One region of the Methyloferula stellata AR4 genome, then DNA from elsewhere that is predicted to be linked to it. Evidence: predicted binding sites of a transcription regulator. Region 1 holds the regulator's gene; the other holds the start of a gene.
The links. The regulator LexA, encoded in region 1, represses DNA repair genes until DNA is damaged. The targets are predictions, from matches to a motif close to TGTTCNNNNTGTGTTCNG.
Positions count from the first base shown of each region.

Region 1 (7,677 bases):
GATCGATCCCGTTTTAACGGGCATATCGACCTTATGATCGCCAATGCTGAAAGACCCGGTCGTCTCGCTCATGAATGCCGCCCTCGGTGCCCGAACTGGTATACCAAAACGGATGTCGAAGTGAGCTTTCGACGTCGCCGCTCAGGTGAAGATTTCGAGCATCCACTAGTGTGTTGCACTGCAACACACCTACATGAGGATTTGAATTCGTCAAGCGACCGGCTGCCCGTCCATTAGTCCGATTGATCTTGCAAGCGGCTTAAGCTTTCTTCGCGCCCCAAAACTTCAAGCACATCGAAGATACCGGGTGATGTCGAGCGCCCGGTCAGCGCCGCGCGCAGCGGCTGCGCGACTTGGCCAAGCTTGACTTTGGTTTCTTCGACATAATTTCGCACGACCTCTTCCGTCGCGGCGGCTGTCCAGTCGGGCAAGGCGGCGAAGCGCGGGATCAATTGCTTGAGATGCGTGCGGCCGTCGGGCGAAAGAATGGTCTTCGCCTTGTCGTCGATGGGCAATGGTCGTTCCGCGAAGAGAAAATTGGCGCCGTCCAAAAGTTCGATCAAAGTTTTCGCGCGCTCTTTCAAGCCCGGCATGGCACGCAAGAGTTTGGCACGCATGGCGGCATCGTATTTCTGCAGGATGGGTTCGGCATTCGGCAGAAAGGGCAGGGCGGCATTGAGCGCTTTCAGCAGATCCTCGTCCGGGCTGGAGCGCATATAATGGCCGTTCATGCTTTCGAGCTTGACGAAGTCGAAGCGCGCCGCCGAGCGCCCGACATGCGCGAGATCGAAGGCCTCAATCATCTCTTGCGTCGAGAAAAACTCCTTGTCGCCTTGGCTCCAGCCGAGACGCACGAGGTAATTGCGCAAGGCGTCCGGCAAATAGCCCATGGCGCGATAGGCATCGACGCCGAGAGCGCCATGACGCTTCGATAATTTGGCGCCGTCCGGACCATGGATCAGCGGAATATGCGCCATGGCCGGAACCGCCCATCCGAGCGCCTCATAGATCTGCATCTGGCGCGCGGCATTGGTCAGATGATCGTCGCCGCGGATGATCTGCGTGACGCCCATATCATGATCGTCTACGACGACGGCGAGCATATAGGTCGGCGTGCCGTCGGAGCGCAGAAGCACGAGATCGTCGAGATCCTTGTTCGCCCAGGAGACACGGCCTTGGACTTTGTCTTCGACGACGGTCTCGCCCTCTTGCGGCGCTTTGAGGCGGATCACCGGCTTCACGTCGGGCGGTGCGTCGGAGGCAGGGCGGTCGCGCCAGCGACCATCATAGCGCGGGGGCCTGCTTTCGGCGCGCGCCTTCTCGCGCATCTCCTCGAGCTCTTTCGGCGTAGCATAGCAATAATAGGCTTTGCCTGTGTCGAGCAAAGACTGCGCGACCTCGCGATGCCTTTGCGCCCGCTGGAACTGATAGATGACATCGCCGTCCCAGGTCAGACCGAGCCAGGACAGCCCGTCGAGAATGGCGGCGATGGCGGCATCGGTCGAGCGTTCCCGATCCGTGTCCTCAATGCGCAGCAGCATCTTGCCGCCGGTGTTGCAGGCATAGAGCCAATTGAACAAAGCCGTCCGCGCGCCGCCGATGTGAAGAAATCCCGTCGGCGACGGAGCAAAACGCGTGACCACGGGGTCGGACATCCGGGACTTTCCTGAGAGGCTCAAAACCGATGCAAAAAACGAAGCTTTTGGCTCGCTTCGCGCTCGCGGTCGTGTAGCATGGCTGGCGCGAAAGCAAAGGGTTTTGGCGGATCACCTTATATTTGAAGCCCTTGTTGCGCTCTTTTGAGTCAATTGTTTGCGCCCGAGTGGGTTATGGGGGATTCGGCATCAGCCGCCGCGAAGAGACGTTTTGCCGCCGGCCAGACCTTCGCCGTGCGGTGGCGGCGCTTTTCTTTTCTGTCGGCGGCGCTGCGAAGCGCCTTCGCAGAGGAGATCGCGCAGAGACGGCTTTTTCTCTGGATACCCGTCGCCGTCGGTGCCGGCGTCGTTTTCTATCTTGAAGCCGATCGCGAGCCTTCGCTCGGTTTCGCGGCAGCGCTCACGGCGGGTTTCGCGCTCGCGTCCTGGTTTGCGCGCGGCAACCGCCTTCTCTTTATACCGCTGATCGCGCTTTGCGCGATTTGCCTTGGGCTCGTTTCGGCCGGCTGGCGCTCGGCGCGGGTCGCGGCTCCCGTGCTCGATCATATCCGCATTGCCACGCTCGAAGGCTTCATAGAGGAAATGGATTTTCGCCGAGAAGGCGCAAGGTTTCTGCTGCGTCTGACTTCGGCGGATGGCCTGAAACCGGCCGAGATGCCCTATCGCGTCCGTCTCACCATCCGCCGCACGCCTCCCTTTGAGGCCGGCACCTATGTCCATCTGAAGGCGCGGCTCCTGCCGCCATCTCATGCAAGCCTTCCAGGGGGGTATGATTTTGCCCGCGATGCCTGGTTCATGCGGCTTGGCGGCGTCGGTAATGTGCTTGGCGTCATCAGCGTCGTGCAGCCGCCTGCGCCACAGGGCCTGCTGATGGCAGCAACGAGCGCGATCGATCGCGGCCGAAATGCTCTGGCGCGCCGCGTCGATCAGATCGTCACCGGCGATGCGGGCGCCATCGCCGCGGCCATGGTGACGGGCAAGCGCGATCTTCTGTCCGACGATGCCAAGGAAGTGATCCGCGAGGCGGGCATATTTCACATCATCACGATTTCCGGCGTGCAGATGACGCTTGTCGCGGCGATTTTCTTCGTCGGCCTGCGGCGCATCCTTGCCTTGTCGCCGGCGCTTGCCTTACGGCAGCCGATAAAAAAATGGGCCGCGGCGGCGGCCATCGCGGGCGCCATTTTCTACGATATTGCGACCGGCTCGCGTGTCGGCACCGAGCGCGCTCTGATCATGACCACGATCATGCTCGCCGCCGTCATCTTCGACCGGCAGGCGCTGACGATGCGCAATCTCGCTTTCGCCGCGCTAACCGTGATGCTCATCGAGCCGGAAGCCATTTTGGGCGCGAGCTTTCAATTGTCTTTCGCCGCGGTCGCGGCGCTCGTCGCCGTCTATGAGGCGCGCATGGCGAGCCTCTCGCGCGAGCGCGACGACCGGGTTTCCCACACGGCCATTCCCGTGCGCGACGGAGACCTATGGGCGCGGCTCGCGCCGTTGCGCGACTGGCTGCGGCACGGCCCGGGTGCGCTTTTGTTTGCCACCTTCTGCGCAACCTCCGCGACGGCCTCTTTCATGGCCTATAATTTTCACGAGCTGAGCCCTTATGTGCTCATCGGCAATCCGCTGACTTTGCTCATCATCGAAATGTTCGCAGTGCCCGGCGCGCTGCTCGGCACGCTGCTCTATCCGCTCGGGCTCGATGCCTGGGTCTGGCATTTTGTTGGCGCAGGCGTCGGCTTCATCATGTGGGCGGCCAGGCTCATCGGTGCGCTGCCAGGCTCGACGATCCATCTGCCGGCCTTCGCGCCATGGGCCATCGTGTTTCTGGCGCTCGGCGTGTTGTCGGCCGTGATCTGGCGCAGCATGATCTTCCGGCTGAGCGCCATTCCCTTGATCTTGATTGGGCTCAGCGGCGCGGTCTCCGGCCCCGATTTCGACATGGCCATTGCGCCTTCGGGCGATGCCGCGGCGCTGCGCGGCGCCGATGGCCAGCTCGCCGTCATCGGCCGCAGGCCAAGCGCCTTTGCCGCCGAACAATGGCTGCGCGCCGACGCCGACGGGCGTCTTGCGCGCGCCGCCGTTCAGAAAGAGGCTTGCGACAAATGGGGTTGCGTGGGCCATCTGAAGGACGGCCGCGCGGTTTCGCTCGTCACCGACAAACAGGCTTTCGCCGAGGACTGTACGCGCGCGGCGGTGATCGTGACGCCGCTCTTTGCGCCGGGCGGCTGCGCCGCGCCGCTCATTATCGACCGCGACCGATTGAGAGATACGGGCGCTCTCACATTGAAGATCGTGGGCGACAGCTTGCTGATGCGCACCGCGCGGGCACCGGGCGAAGACCGCCCTTGGTCGCGGCCTCCGCCGCAACATTGGGGAAAGGCGTCTCCCCTGACCAATCGCGACGACGAAGACGCGATCGAAAGCGGCGGCGATGCTTTCGAGCAATAGATGTCTTATGCAGGCGCGGAGGTGAATACGATGCGCCCTTTGCTATCGTCACGCGACCACGCGTCTTCGACATCCGATAGCGGAATAGGATTGGTGGCGATCTGAAAGCCGCCCGGTACGGCCGCATGGAGGAGATTGCCGATCGCATTGACGAAGCGATCGAGTGGGATACTCCCGATGCCGCTGCCCATCAGCTCGATTGCAGAAGACCGCAGAGCCGCGCTCGGCAAGGCGATGTCCGACCCGCTGGCGGAGCCGACCTGAACGAAGCGGATCGGTATTGCATCGAGCCCGGCTTTCGCCCCGGCGATCAGCAGACGCTCGGCGCTTCTTCCCCATAAATAATCGATAACGACGTCGACGCCTTGCGCGAACTGCATCTTGAGCTCGTCTTCCAAGGCGGCGTCATCTGCGGCGAGCGGTATCGTGATATCGGCTCCAAGCGCCGCGATGGATTTTAAAGCATCGGCGTTGCGGCCCGTCGCAACGACCTTCTTCGCGCCGAGATATTTCGCGATCTGGACGGCGAGACGCCCCGCGGTGCCGGTCGCGCCATTGACCAGCACTGTCTCCCCAGCTTTTAGTTTTGCGCGTTCGACAAAGGCTGCCCATGACGACATGCCGGGATTGGCGATAGCTGCCGCCGTCACATCGTCGAGCTCGTCGGGGATGGCGAGGCATTGGGCGGAGGGCGCCACTGTCCGTTCGGCCATGCTGCCATAAGGCGCGCGCGGCATGACAAAATAGACCCTGCGGCCGTCGTCGAGCCGGCCCACGCCATCTATTCCCACACCAAAAGGAAACCGCTGCGACGAGCTGTAATGCGTCCCCGATGCGCGACTTTTCACGACAGGGCTGAGAGCGGCGGCGCTCACAGCGATGCGGCTTTCGCCATCGGACGGCGCGGGATCGGCGAAATCTCCATAAACCGGAATCAGCCCGGCGCCCTTCACGAGTGCAGCTTTCAAGATGTTTGCCTTTCCATATGCGCTTATTATGTGCATAATACACATATATGAGAGGCCGCCGATGCCGTCAAGCAAAAGAGTGCAAAATACACATATTAGCGCGCAGCTCAGGCAGTTCCATGACGCTTTGCTGGATATTGTCAGCGCCATGAACCGGCCGCAGCGCGATGAATTCCTCATCAAGGAAGCTGGGATTCCGCTCGACCGGGCGTTGTTTCCGCTATTGGTCGGCATCGAACGGTTCGGCCCGATCGGAGTCGTGGACTTGGCCGACAGAGCCGGGCGCGATTACACGACGGTCAGCCGGCAGGTCGCCAAGCTCGAAAGCCTTGGCCTTGTCGAACGTCAGGAGAGCGCCGCCGACCGGCGCGTGCGCGAAGCCGTCATCACGCCAAAAGGCAAGGCCATGACCGATCTTGTCGATGCGGCGCGCGACCGGATCGGCCGCGCGATTTTTAAGACATGGGACGCGCAGGATATCAGCGAGTTCGTTCGCCTCACTCGGAAGTTCGCCGATGCTGTGAAGGACGATCCGCCTGATCTATAATTTCTGGAGCGTCGCGGCCCTCCTTCTCCCGCAGCCGGGGAGAAGGAAATGGCGTCAATACCGCCGCAGCAGACCCACCAGCTTGCCTTGGATGCGCACGCGGTCTGGCCCGAAGATGCGCGTCTCATAGGCCGGATTGGCGGCTTCGAGCGCGATCGAGGCGCCGCGCTTGCGCAAGCGCTTCAAGGTGGCTTCCTCGTCGTCGATGAGCGCCACGATGATATCGCCGGTCTCGGCTGTCTCCTGCTTGCGGATGACCACGGTGTCGGCATCGAAAATGCCGGCCTCGATCATCGAATCGCCGCGCACTTCAAGCGCATAATGTTCGCCGGGCGAGAGCATGTCGGGCGGCAGGCTGATCGTATGGCTGCGGGTCTGTAGCGCGGTGATCGGCGTGCCCGCCGCGATCCGTCCCATCACAGGGATCGCGATGACGGAGCGGCTGAAATCATCATCGGGCAAAGCCGGGCTCGCGATCGCATGGACCCGGCCGAGATTGCCTTCGATCACGCTTGGCTCGAATTTTTTGCCGCGCGACGGAGACGGCGGTGAAGAGGAATCGGGCAGGCGCAGAATTTCGAGAGCCCGCGCGCGGTTCGGCAGGCGGCGAATGAAGCCACGCTCCTCAAGCGCGAGGATCAGCCGGTGAATGCCGGATTTGGACCGCAGATCGAGCGCGTCCTTCATCTCGTCGAAGGAGGGCGGCACGCCGGTCTCCTTCAGGCGTTCGTGGATGAAACGCAGCAATTCGTTCTGCTTCTTAGTGAGCATCTGTTCCTAATCCCCTAGGCGGCGTCGCCTTCCGCACACGCTCGAATCAAGCGCCGCATCCCCTCCATAGACTCAAAGAGCCTTAAACAAAGAGTGAACGTACTCTATATGTTCTCTCAACGCTGTGCAAGGGGTGGATATGGGCTTCAGCCGCGCGCCGGCAACGCTTGGGCATCAGCCAAGCGCGAGCTTTACGCGGTTCTCCGGTCGCGCTTCGCCTTTTAGCATAAGCCAGTCTTGAGGATTACGCCGCGTCCGTCTTGATCCACGACTTGAGACGCCCCTGATTCAGATCGGGCGCATCCGCTTCGAGCAGTCTTGAGGCCAGAAGCGCCGCCTCGGTCCGGCTCCTGAGTTTCAAGCGTTGCAAGATCGCCGATACATGTAGCTTGATCGTATAGGGCGAGCGAAAGAGAGCCGCGGCGATCTCCTTGTTCGTCTTGCCTTCTCCGAGGAGACGGAGAACCTGCATCTGACGTTCGCTCAGGAGCGAGCCAAGAGCCTCATCGGGCGCGCAGGGCTTTTCTCCGTTTTCAAGCGAAGGCGGAGCGGTGAACTGTCCTTCGATCATCTGACTTAATTGCGAGGCGAGCGTCTGTGAAACCGAGTGCTCGATGGCGTCGCTGATCGTTACCGAACCAGCGCTCGGGTCGGGCTCGACCAGGATCGGACGCGCATGGGTCAAATGCGGAAGCATGTCCGTGAGATTGACATGCAGGAGCGCAACTCCTGTCGGCCGATCGAGCGAGAGCGGCAATCCGATGAGCGAATACCATCTTTGCTCGCTCGACGAATGGCAGGGATAGATGAAGGTCAGGACATCGATCCGGCCTGCCAGCAACTCTCGAAGATCCTCGACGAGCCGCGGTGCCTGCGGTCCGTCAAATTGGCAATATTGAAAATAGTTCGTGCCAATTCCGAAATCCGGCATATGCAGCCCATTTTTACGGGCGAACTCTTTCCATGTGTCGTTGACCGATATGATCCGCCCGGTGGCATCGAGAATGACCGCGCTTACGGGTAGCGCTTTCAGCGCCTGAAAGGCCCCGGCTGCGTCTGTCTCATTCAAGTGATCAGACATTGGAGCGGATCCACAGACAGCACCGAGATGAATGCATTGCATTTTATTAAAAAGCGGCATTCGCCCAGCGCATCAGCCAAGGCTTATAACAGTCCTTTCGGCCTATTGCACCGATCGCAGTCAACATGAGAACTCGTCTTTCATCCTTGATCTAGCTCAAGGGGGAGGACGCGATTGTTGACGTGCTACGGCACTTTCATG
Region 1 is NZ_ARWA01000001.1:2,501,925-2,509,601, forward strand. It holds gene gltA (citrate synthase) at 1-72, opposite strand, end outside; gene gltX (glutamate--tRNA ligase) at 234-1,655, opposite strand; gene A3OQ_RS0112290 (ComEC/Rec2 family competence protein) at 1,830-4,109, shown strand; gene A3OQ_RS0112295 (quinone oxidoreductase family protein) at 4,115-5,077, opposite strand; gene A3OQ_RS0112300 (MarR family winged helix-turn-helix transcriptional regulator) at 5,139-5,624, shown strand; gene lexA (transcriptional repressor LexA) at 5,679-6,395, opposite strand; gene A3OQ_RS0112310 (LuxR C-terminal-related transcriptional regulator) at 6,640-7,476, opposite strand.

Region 2 (7,677 bases), 1.0 Mb from region 1:
CAAGGCTGCGGAAGCGGCTGAGAATCACTTGCCTGCCGCGGACGAGGCCGGCATTCGCGGTGAACACGATATCCGGGAGGTCGCGCTCCGGCGGCTCCAATGCGACCTGCGCATGCTCCGCTATGGCAATACGCAGGTCATGCCATTGCCTGTGTGCGAGGCGATCGTCGGTATTTGCAAATTGCCCTTCCATCCACGGATTGATGACGTAAGCGATCTCGAAATGATCGGGCGGGCACATCAGAATCGTCTGCGGGGCAGAGGTCATGAAATCCTGCTTAACGGAACGTCCGGGTTTGGTTCGCTGCCCATCACGCTCAAGTGACATTGTCATGGCGCTGTTTCTCTTGATTTTGCTGGCTGCCGCGGAAAATTCGGCTAGAGCACGACCCTGAACGTAGGTACGCGGACCCAATTTGAAGAGTGGGGCTCGATGGCGCAGCAGCGGAGCGTTGAGTCGGCTGCATTCTACCCCTGAAGCACCAGGATGGTGACGATGCCTGCCGGAGATCTGTGGATGCAGGTATTTTTTAACCTTCTCGTCAGCGCGACAATCTTTGCCGTAGGCTTTCCTGTCATCTCGCCGCGCGCGGCGGCGCAGGAGCAGCCCGTTTACGTCGCGATCTATGTTGAAACGCAGCCGCAGTCGGCGGAACAGGCGATCACCACGCTCAAGGCCGAGGCTGCGGCCAGCCGCGCGGAGGCGGGCAGCGTAGCCGTGCAATTGCTGCGCGAGATCGGCCGCGACAATCGTTTTGTCATATTCGAAATCTGGAAGGATCGGGCCGCTTTCGACGCACATCAAAAGGACCCGCATCTGCAAGCCTTTCGCAATCAGCTCCATGCGATAGAGACCGCGCCGCCGGATGAAAGACTGCTGACCAGACTTTGGCCCGGCCCCGCCGCCAATCACCCCTCCGCGCATGCCGTATGGGTCGTGACCCATGTCGATGTCATGCCGTCTTATGCGGATGAGGTATCCGGCATGCTCAAGACGCTCGGCGAGGAAAGCGTCAAGGAGCCTGGCTATCTTCTTTTCACGGTGACGCAACAGATCGGGCGGCCGAACCATTTCACTGTCGAGGAGGGCTGGGCTAGTCATCTGGCGTTCGACGCGCATGAGGCGCTCGCATCAACAAGACAGTTTCGCGACAAGATCAGCCCGATGCTCGGCGCGCTTTACGATCAGCGCATCTATCAGGGCTTGGAATGAAGAGTGGAATGATCGCGCGGGCGACCCGAATCCGCTATAGTGAAAATCCAATCATGGGAGTGACGTATCAATGAGCAAGCTCGTCGTTTTGTACAAGAAGCCGGCCGATCCCGCGCATTTCGAAAAGCATTTCCGCGAGGTCCATATGCCGCTCGTCAAAAAGATGCCGGGCTTGCGGTCTTATTCCTTCGGACCTGCGACCGATCTCGAAGGCAAGGATGGCGCGTTCTTCTGGACCTTCATCGGCACATTCGACAGTTTGAAGGCGATCCATGAGGCCTTCGGCACGCCGGAGGGCCAAGCGGTCGGCGCCGATATTCCGAATTATTCGCCCGAGCCTCCGGCCATCATCCATATCGAGTCGACCGAGGGGTGAGATTGTCATATGAGGGTCCCGGCTTGAACATCATCAAGCTGGGGCGCTCAATGAGCGCTGGCGTGAAATAGGAGGCGATCATGGCACGTATGCGAGATTTCGCCGATCAGCCTTGCTTTCGAGGTTTCGAGCAAACGGCGTAAGGGGTTCCCGTCCGAAACGCGCGTCAAACGCGGACTGCGTTTCGTTCATGGCGATCTCGAACTCATAGAAAAACTTGGCCGCAACGATCCGTGCCCTTGCGGGTCAGGATTAAAATTTCAAGCGCTGCTGCTTGACGTCAGGCTGCTTTCGATGGAGCAGGCCGCCACGACTATTGGCGGGACTAAGTCCCAGGCTGACGAAATTTTCCGCGGATGAGTTTTGCGCGCCAATCGCCTCCTTGGACGCGATTGGCGATGCTGGCTTTAGGGCGGCCCGCGATCGGGCAGGGCGGCCGTCGCGGCCAAGAAAATCAAGCAACTTGAGCCAGCAAGTCGCTTCTCAGATGGACGCGGAGGCCGCTATAATCCCGGCGCTCGGCCCTCAGCGAAGGCGAGCTTGGCCGATGAGGGCCTCTTCCTTTTAAGATCGAAGTTGAGGGGAAATAATGGATCCGACCGGTACGCACAGAATCAAAAACCCTGAACCGAAAGAGGACGGTGTGTGGGTCACTGATGGCACCACTGGGCAAGAGATTACGGAGGATGCTTATCTTTCGAATGGCTATAAGCCTAAGCTTGCGAGCCTTCCATGGGGCTCGGCCAAGCCAGAGGACAAAGCCTCGCAGACCTGAGGGCAATCGTATCAGTCGCGGCCGCATGGGGGGCTCAGCGCTCTGCATGTCACGGCAGGCTGCGCGCGGCGTCTCTAGCAATCATCCATCGAGCCGATGACAGCTTAAGGCATTCATTCAGTTTTAAGCGGCGGCTTTGTTTCAGCCGCCGCTTGGTTTCTGCAGATCCTAGGGCGGTCCGAGGTCGGGCGCAGGCTTCTTCGGAGCGTCTGCCGCCGGAGTTTGCCCGGCCGTACCATGTTTGATTCCCGCGACTGACGGCTCCGGCGTAGGCGTGGTGGCAGAGTCCCAATCGCATGGAACCTCACCAACAACCGCGTGGGCGAACGTATTGAGCATCGGGATCGTGCTTGCGTTTGTGTTTTGGTACCAGCCGGCGTCGCCTTTGGCATAGGAACTATTGCGAGCCTTATAGATCACGCGTTTCTCGGCGGTGATGTCGATAACGCTGCGAACTTCGTTTCTTGCTGTGCGATAGCAAGTACCCACCTTGATTTGGTCGGGGTGCATGGTCTCCTCCGATGGCGTGATGCGGATTTGACCGCGGCATCCGGGATTGAGCAATTTTTCTGCCACCCCGGCGATCCCGGACGATCAAGCGACTTTGTAGCACGCTCTGGGTGCCTTGAAACAAATCAAACCCTAAGAGGCACTCAAGAGGCTTTCGGCCAGTCGTTCAAACTGAGCCGCACCCCCGCATTCCGCTTGACTCATGTCCCGAAGCGGGGAATCTATAAGAACAAATAGAGAACTTATTCCTCAGCGGAGAACGGACCGATGCCTGCCGGCCTTTCGGAACGGGTGGATTTTTTGCGCGCGAAAATCGCCTCTCTGGAGGCGATGGACGGTGAAAGCACGTCCGGCAGAAGATGGAACGCGGGCATCCGCCGGATGCCGCGCGTCGGTTTGGGCGATGCGCAAGAGCTGTGCAGTCTCGATCGCGCCTTGCAGGGCGGGCTTGAGCCAGGCGCCTTGCATGAGATTGTCGCGGCCCGTCCGGCCGCGCGCACGGCGGCCTCCGGTTTTGCCTTTGCCTTGGCCGCGCGTTTTGCCGGGGCTTCGGCAAAGACCCGCGCGGCCATCGTCTGGATCGTCGAAGCCAAAGCCGCGCGCGAGACGGGCGCACTCTATGGGCCGGGGCTGGCGCTTTTGGGCCTAGATCCCAGCCGCCTTGTGCTGGTCGAGACGCGCGATGCGCAAGAAAGCCTCTGGGCCATGGAGGAGGCTTTGAAATGCCGCTCGTCCGCCGCGGTCATTGGCGAGATCTGGGGACTTGCCAAAATCTACGATCTCGCGGCCTCGCGCAGGCTGCTTCTGGCCGCGCGCAAAAGCGCAACGCCGGGCCTGCTCGTCGCGGCGGGCCTCGCGGGCGAAGCCGAACATCTCTCAAGCGGCGCCGGGACGCGGTTTGAAATCGGCACAAGCGCCAGCCCGCACCTGGCTTCGGCGGGCGGCCGCCAGCCAATGCCTGGCAAGACCGTCTGGACCGTGCGGCTCGTCAAAGCCCGCGCCGGCCCGCAGGGCTTCGGCTTTGATCGGGACAAGGTCCATCCGCTCACATGGGACCCTGAGAAGGCTTGTTTTCGCGATGCGTTATCTTTCGCTGTTCCTTCCATATCTTCCGACAGACCGGCTCGTGCGGCTGGGAGTCGTCAAAGGGCTTAGCAAGAAGCCCTCGCGCTTCGAGACGGGTTCATCTCAAGTCGGCCAAGCACGACTTGAAATGAGCCCTCCTCAGCATGAGGGCTTCGTTCAGCCGGCTCAAACGAGCCCTCACCCTGAGGAGCTTGCATCGCTGGCGATCTATCGCAACAGCGAGATCGCAAAGCAAGCGTCTCGAAGGGCGAGGGCGGAGCCAGCCGGAACACCCATCGTAACTTTTGAGAGGGTCAAATCGGCGTTGCGCCTCGTTTCGCTCGATCCTTACGCGCTGGCGCAGGGTCTTGAGTCCGGCCTCGCGCTTGCCGATGCGCGAGCAAGGCATCCTTCGCTCCTGGCCATTGAGGCCGATGCCGAAGCCGAGGCGAAATGTCTGGCCGATATTCTCGATTGGTGCCGGCGCTTCACGCCGCTCGCGGCGCTCGATGCTCCGGATGGCGTGATGCTCGATGTGACGGGCGCCGTGCATCTCTTCGGCGGCGAAGACAATCTATTAAACGAGATCGAGACGCGGCTGCGTACGCAAGGTTTCGCGGCAAGAGCCGCGCTGGCTGGAACGCCGGAGGCGGCCTGGGCGCTCGCGCGCTACGGCGACCGGCGGCTTCTGCCGGAGGGTCTCGACGAAAAGCGCCTGATCCGCCTGCTTGGGCCTTTGCCGCTCGTAGCCTTGCGGCTCGATGCGGATCTCATCGCCGGCCTTGCCCGTGCCGGTCTGCGGCGCCTCAGCGATATTATCCTGCGGCCACGCGCGCCCATCGCGGCGCGCTTCGGCACACATCTCTTTGCACGGCTCGATGCGCTTTTGGGCCGTGCGAAAAGCGCCATATCGCCTTGCTTCGAGGCGCCCCCTTATCTGGCCGAACGGCGCTTTGCCGAAGGCATTATCGCGCAGCCAGACATAGAAGCGACGCTGCTCTCGCTTGCGCATGATCTCTGCGGCTTGCTCACCCGGCATGGCGAAGGCGCACGTCATATCGAAGCGAGTTTCTTCCGCGTCGACGGCGCGGTGAAACATCTGGATGTGCGCACCAGCCGGGCCATGCGCGATCCGATCGCCATGGCGCGGCTCTTTCGCGAACGCATCGAAGCCCTGGGCGAAGCGGGCCTGGAGGCGGATTATGGTTTCGATGTTCTGCGTCTTGCCGCGCTTACCGTCGAGCGCAAGGCCGAGGATCAGGCGAGCCTTGACGGTCATCTCAATGCCGAAAGCGATCTTGCCGATTTGATCGACAGGCTGGGTGCGAGGCTCGGCGTGCGCCGGGTGACGCGCTTGGCGCTGCAGGACCGGCACGATCCGGATTTCGCGGTGATCTCCGTGCCTGCCGCCTCCAGAACACGCCTGCCGAAAAGTCCAGGGTGGGACATTGCGGGCGAGGCCGAACGGCTGGCTCTGCCGTCGCGGCCCTTGCGCCTGCTGCTGCATCCGGAGCTGATCGAGGCCATTGCCTCGGTGCCGGACGGGCCGCCCTTGCGGTTTCGCTGGCGCCGCATCCTGCATGAGGTCGCAGCGGTCGAAGGGCCGGAACGCATCGCGCCGGACTGGTGGAAGGATAGCCAAAACTTCACCCGCGATTATTTCCGCGCCGAGGATCGCGACGGGCAGGCTTTCTGGCTCTACCGCGACGGGCTTTATCGCGAGACCGCCGAGCCGCGCTGGTTCATGCATGGGCTTTTCGCGTGATCAAATATGCGGCCACGGGTTATGCGGAATTCGCCATCACGACGAATTTCTCCTTTTTGCGCGGTGGCTCGCATCCGGAAGAATTGGTCGAACAGGGGCTTGAGCTTGGACTCAAGGGGCTTGGCATCGCCGATCGCAATTCGCTCGCCGGCGTCGTACGCGCGCATGTCTTCCTGCGCGAGAACCATGTCAAACCAAGCGAGTTCAAACTCGCGATCGGCACACGCCTCGTCTTTTGCGACGGCACGCCGGATATTCTGGCCTATCCGAAAAACCGTGCGGCCTATGGTCGTCTCACGCGGCTTTTGACGCGTGGCAATCTGCGCGCTGAAAAGGGCGGCTGTCTTTTGCGGCTCAAAGATCTTTTGGACCAGGCCGTCGATTTTCAGCTCGCCCTTATGCCGAAGTGCACTTTCACTGACGACGACGGCATAGAGACGGAGCGGCATTATGATGATTTCGGACTGCCGCAAGATCAGGCCGGCGCATTATACGAACGCGAGTTGCAGCCGCTCCAAAATTTGATGCCGCGTCTGCGCGAGGCGTCGGGCGGGCCCGTCTGGCTCACCGCCGCCATGGCTTATGGTACTTCGATGCGCGGCGATCTGGCCTGGCGCAAGCGGCTCGCTTTCGATATCCATGCGCCGCTTCTTGCCACAAACGACGTGCTGATGCATGTGGCGGAGCGGCGGCCTTTGCAGGATGTGCTGACCGCGATCCGGCTCGGCGTGAGCCTCGATGACGCCGGCCGCAAGCTCGAGGCCAATGCCGAACGCCATTTGAAAGACGCAGCCGAAATGACGCGTCTCTTCAGCGAAGCGCCGGAGGCGATCGCTGAGACATTGCATTTTCTCGATGGGCTTTCGTTTTCGCTCGACGAGTTGCGTGGGGACTATCCTGAGGAATTGCGCGAAGGTTTTGCGACGCCGCAGGAGGCTCTGCGCGCCTTCGCCTATGAAGGCGCGGCGGAACGCTTCGAAAACAATGTGCCGGACAAGGTGAAAACGGCGATCGAACATGAGCTGGCACTTGTCGCCGAGCTCGATTATGCCGCCTATTTTCTCACTGTGCATGACATCATGCGCTTTGCACGTAACCAAGGCATTCTCTGCCAGGGGCGCGGCTCCGCCGCCAATTCGACGCTCTGCTTTTGTCTACGCATCACCGATGTCGATCCGATGCGCCATCAGCTTCTTTTTGAGCGATTCATCTCGGCCAAGCGCGCGGAGCCGCCGGACATAGACGTCGATTTCGAGCATGAGCGCCGCGAAGAGGTGATGGAATATATTTACAGGCGCTATGGCCGCGCGCGGGCGGCGCTGACGGCGACGGTCGTCACCTATCGCACGCGCTCAGCCATGCGCGAGGTTGGTAAAGTCTTCGGCTTTTCGGATGATGTGCTCGCAGCTTTGGCGGGCGCCGTCTGGGGCAGTTCGTCGGTCGCGGTCGACGATAAGGAGGCGCGCCGCGCCGGGCTCGACCCAACCGAGGCGCGCTTGAAAAAGGCCCTTGCGCTTGCCAGCGAACTCACCGGATTTCCACGCCATTTGTCGCAACATACGGGCGGCTTCGTCATTACCCGCACGCGGCTCGATGAAGTGATGCCGCTCGCCCATGCGACGATGGAAGCGCGCACCACCGTCGTCTGGGACAAGGATGATCTCGATGCGCTCGGCATTTTAAAGGTCGATATTCTGGCGCTCGGCATGCTGACCTGCCTCAGCCGCGGCTTCGATCTGCTCGAGACGCATTATGGCGTGAAACATCGTCTCGCCGATGTGCCCGCCGAAGAAAAGCCCGTCTATGACATGATCTCACGCGCGGACACGATCGGCGTGTTCCAGATCGAAAGCCGCGCGCAAATGTCGATGCTGCCGCGCTTGAAGCCAAAGACATTCTACGATCTCGTCATCGAAGTTGCGATCGTGCGGCCGGGTCCCATCCAGGGCGATATGGTGCATCCCTATCTGCGC
Region 2 is NZ_ARWA01000001.1:3,507,873-3,515,549, reverse strand. It holds gene A3OQ_RS0117345 (dimethylarginine dimethylaminohydrolase family protein) at 1-268, opposite strand, end outside; gene A3OQ_RS23745 (putative quinol monooxygenase) at 518-1,213, shown strand; gene A3OQ_RS0117335 (EthD family reductase) at 1,284-1,589, shown strand; gene A3OQ_RS25295 (SEC-C metal-binding domain-containing protein) at 1,686-1,949, shown strand; gene A3OQ_RS0117325 (hypothetical protein) at 2,533-2,940, opposite strand; gene A3OQ_RS22870 (ImuA family protein) at 3,142-4,029, shown strand; gene A3OQ_RS0117315 (Y-family DNA polymerase) at 4,088-5,704, shown strand; gene A3OQ_RS0117310 (error-prone DNA polymerase) at 5,701-7,677, shown strand, end outside.
Region 2: A3OQ_RS22870 (ImuA family protein) is a predicted target of LexA. The motif match lies at 3,100-3,117, and genes of this name have one in related genera.